DNA from 2 places in the Paenibacillus sp. FSL F4-0236 genome. Region 2 is predicted to be linked to the other one. Evidence: riboswitches for the same ligand, from Rfam matches in the RefSeq annotation. Region 2 holds a riboswitch; the other holds the start of a gene.
The links. A riboswitch is a leader RNA that binds a small molecule or an ion and turns the genes downstream of it on or off. The one in region 2 is predicted to bind cyclic di-AMP.
Positions count from the first base shown of each region.

Region 1 (2,206 bases), 3.7 Mb from region 2:
TTGTGACAAAAAAATGAACGATAATGCCATCAAATCATTGAAAAATATGGAATTTAATATTATTTATCATAGACCATGCAATAAAAAGGTTTGTTTCCTGTGGGGGTTAGGCGCTCATACGTATCGGTAATCGTAAATCCACACTTTTGGTAAGTTCGGATCGCCCGCTGGTTCCAGGTCAATACCTCTAGATCAATCTCACGCTCAGGATAACGAATTAAGGCTGCTTGCACGATTGCATCCATGAATATTTTCCCTAGACCTTGACCGCATAGATCAGGGCGCATACCAATCCCCAAGCGAACAACACCTTCCATTGGAAACAACTGCGCGAATCCACACAAAATCCCTTGCCCATTTAGTATGGAGACATATTGCTCATTCCGTAGCTGCGGGTCACCGAACTCGATTCCAAGAGCCTGCATTTGCTCCCACGGCATCCAGCCGTAAATATTATAAGGGGCAGTGTAATCCCAGTTGCAAACCTCTTCCGCGTGACTGGTCTCCATAGGCGCTACATGAAAAGTAACAGAGGGATTTATCATAAGGTCAAGGACCTCCTTTCACGGGGGAACTTTAAATGTCTTATAATTCTAGCTTAAAATACTTATGGTCCTTATAAGGACATCGAAGGCGTTTATGCTTGTAACTAATTATATACAAAAAGAGGCATGGTCGACTCAGAAATTTATTAGGATTATTGTTTTACAAATTCTGAGAGGGGTAAATACTAAATAAGACAAAAAACAAGCTCTTCCCCAAGAATCAACATCTTGGAAAAGAGCCTATGTACGATTTACTTATTGAACATCATCATTATCCTCTGTCTCAGAAGCAACAGAATGATAAGCATCCGTGCTCATAATTCGTTTAGCACCGATGTAGCGTTTCACGTAGTAGCTATCACTCAGGGAGCTAATCGTTACACCGCGTGAGGAAGATGCGTGTGCAAACTTGCCTTCACCGACATAAATACCGACATGGGAGACACCCTTACCACTTGTATTGAAGAATACAAGATCTCCAGATCTTAAATCATCTTGGGAGATAGCAGTACCCATTTGATACTGGGAACCTGATTGGTGTGGTAGGTTTATACCAATTTTATCAAATACATACATTGTAAATCCGGAGCAATCAAATCCATTTGTGGAGATGCCGCCGGATACGTACTTAGTTCCGATGGTCTTGTCGATCACTTTATCCATTTTGGAATCCGCGAAAGCGCTTCCTGCTCCGATGGTGAAAATAATGGAAAAGCTAAGTACTGCTGCTGCTAGCTTCTTCTTCAAAAGTTTATACCCCTTCCGGATGCCTACGAGGTTAGCTTAAGGGTTCGGTTGAAGGTCCCCTATGACCCCTCTAAAAATGGAGGTCAATTCACCCAAAGTTGGTTCCCCCGTTTTCCTAATAGTTAGGAAACTCGGCTGATACTGTTGATTAGGAATAGCTTGTAATCAATACATGACAAAACCTTTGTAAATAACAACTTAATGATTACAAAAATGTTACTAAAATCTTACTGCAGTTATTGTAACAAACAGAGTGCCGCTTGGCAATCGTTTTTAACATAATCATGCAGAAAAATTCGTTTTTTTTAAAGACAAAATGCATATGTAAGCGATAATATTAAACTAATTTTTATATTTATTGAAATTTTTATCAAATAAAAGTGTTTAAAGTCCGTTCTAGAGGTGTAAAGAATATAATAAGGCAAAAGAAAACCTGGATTCGATTAAGTCAATAATCAAACCCAGGTCTATATAATGTAATTGTGAGGTTATAGTTGTGGGGAAGTATTAATCGTAGGCTATAGCTTGATATGAGGAAGTACTCATTACTCTTTTAGCACCAACGTAGCGATTGGCCCAGTAGGACTGGCTAAGTGAAGTGATGGTCACGCCATATGAAGATGATGATTGTGCGAATTTTCCGTTTCCAACATAAATGCCGACATGGGATACGCCGTTGCCCAATGTGTTAAAGAAAACTAGGTCACCTGAACGTAATTTACTTTTGGCTACAGGAGTTCCGACATTATATTGAGCTTTTGAAGTACGGGGCAAAGAAAGACCCACCTTCTTGAATACATACGTAGTAAATCCAGAACAGTCAAACCCGGCAGTGCTAGTGCCTCCGGTTTTATAGGCAACTCCAATTGTCTTTGAAATAACACTGTCCATCTTAGAATCTGCAAAGGCACTTC
Region 1 covers NZ_JBBOBK010000001.1:6,034,868-6,037,073, reverse strand. Annotated here, with positions in the region: gene NSQ29_RS26895 (GNAT family N-acetyltransferase) at 60-545, opposite strand; gene NSQ29_RS26890 (C40 family peptidase) at 801-1,292, opposite strand; cyclic di-AMP (ydaO/yuaA leader) riboswitch at 1,298-1,439, opposite strand; gene NSQ29_RS26885 (C40 family peptidase) at 1,800-2,206, opposite strand, start outside.
Region 1: linked by a shared signal. The riboswitch ahead of NSQ29_RS26890 (C40 family peptidase) and the one ahead of NSQ29_RS10700 (APC family permease) in region 2 are both predicted to bind cyclic di-AMP.

Region 2 (2,206 bases):
GTGGAGGCAAAGTGACAAAGTTCCTATCTTTTTGCAAGCGTAACTGCCTGTATCTGGCCTGGTTCGTCTCTTTAGTTGCTGTTGCTGGTAGCTTGTATCTGAGCGAAGTATTGAAATATGAACCTTGTAAGCTTTGCTGGTTCCAGCGAATTTTTATGTATCCACAGTTATTTCTCTTGGGAATTGCAACCTTTCGAGGGGATAAAAGGATTATCCCATATGTACTTCCACTAAGCTTGATTGGTGGCAGTATCTCGATCTATCATTATGCGGAGCAGAAGATTCCTGCGTTAAGTAAAGTGCTTCCTTGTACAATTGGTGTTCCTTGTAATAAGGATTACTTGAACTTTTTTGGATTCATTACGATTCCTTTCCTTGCATTAATCGCTTTTGCTTTAATTAGCATTTTACTTTGGTACGGACGCAAGGAAGAAGAAGTGATGGAGTTAGATACAGAGGAAAGTTTAGGATTTTGATTTTTTAATTTTAAAGGATCCGAAAAAATGTAAAAAGTGATTAAAAACACGATCCAGAGGGATAATTGAAGAGAATGAAAGAGAGCATCCAATAAGACGCTGTATTTGCGCTTACTGGATGTTTTTTCATTCTTTTTTCATTTTTTTCAACGCTTTACTGTATACACTTTGTAGACTAATATTAGACCTTGTGAGAAGTTGAATATGCGCTGAATTTTCTTAGGAAAAACGGGGGAACCAAACTTGGCATATGTGCCAATGGGGTGAATCGGAATGGGTCGATTAGACTTTTACCGTAGGGCTAAACCACAGCCCGAATCCGCCAGCTAACCTCGTAAGCAAAGGTGGGATAATGACCATGCATAGCATGCGGATCATTTCCGTATGCTATTTTTAGTGTCTGCATTTATGAAATCCACCAATGAAAACAGCGCGCGGAAATTCCGTTTCAGCTCCCAAAGAAAGGAACTGTATCCACCATGGTAAGCAAGGTAAAACGACTATTGATCGGGCGTCCGATGAAGTCGAACGAACTCGATCATGAAAAGTTATCCAAGGTTAAAGCACTGGCTGTCCTGTCTTCTGATGCGCTCTCGTCTGTAGCCTACGGAACGGAACAAATTTTGATTGTACTGGTGGCTGCGGGGTTTACTGCCATCTGGTATTCCCTGCCAATTGCATTAGCCGTATTGGGCCTGCTGGCCATCCTGATTTTATCCTATCGGCAGACGATTTACGCTTATCCTCAGGGAGGCGGAGCTTACATCGTTGCCAAGAGTAATCTTGGTGTTCCGACAGGGCTCTTAGCAGGAGGGTCCTTGTTAGTGGATTACATTCTGACCGTAGCTGTTAGTGCGTCGGCAGGGACGGATGCGATCACATCGGCTTTTCCAAGTCTTCATAATCACACCGTTCTTATTGCAGTATCAGTTATTATTTTACTTACTTTGATTAATCTTCGCGGAGTTACAGAATCAGCTTCATTCATCGCAATCCCAGTGTATTTGTTTGTAGTGTCGATTGTAGTGTTGATTATCTCCGGTATTATTAAATATGCAGCAGGTGGCGTACATGCGAATGTCCCTGAAATTGGCTCTGCTGTTTCTAATGTTAGTTTGTTTCTACTATTAAAAGCCTTCAGTTCTGGCTGTTCGGCACTTACGGGTGTAGAGGCTGTATCTAATGCCATTCCAAACTTTAAAGCACCAGCTGAAAAGAACGCAGCCAAGACCTTAATGGTCATGGGGGTTATACTTGGATTTATGTTTACAGGTATCACACTACTGGCGTATTGGTACGGCATAGTGCCTGATGAAAAGGCAACGGTTGTTTCTCAGATCGCTGAATCGACCTTTGGCCGCGGAACCTTATATTTTTTCATTCAAGGTATCACAGCAGTAATTTTGTTCTTGGCAGCTAATACAGCTTACTCAGCGTTCCCGCTGCTCGCATTTATGTTTGCAAAAGATAAATATATGCCACATGCTTTTATGGTTCGTGGAGACCGTCTAGGTTTCTCTAATGGTATTATTTTTCTAGGTGTTCTGTCTGCTGTGCTTGTAGCTGCATTCCACGGAAATACAGAAAGCTTGATTCCACTTTATGCGGTTGGTGTATTCATTCCTTTCACATTGTCACAGCTAGGAATGATGGTTCATTGGTTTAAAACAAAACCATCGGGATGGAAAAAAAGATTTGTTGTAAATACCATCGGTATGCTGACTACATTG
Region 2 covers NZ_JBBOBK010000001.1:2,322,294-2,324,499, forward strand. Annotated here, with positions in the region: gene NSQ29_RS10690 (DsbA family protein) at 1-15, shown strand, start outside; gene NSQ29_RS10695 (disulfide oxidoreductase) at 12-476, shown strand; cyclic di-AMP (ydaO/yuaA leader) riboswitch at 674-832, shown strand; gene NSQ29_RS10700 (APC family permease) at 956-2,206, shown strand, end outside.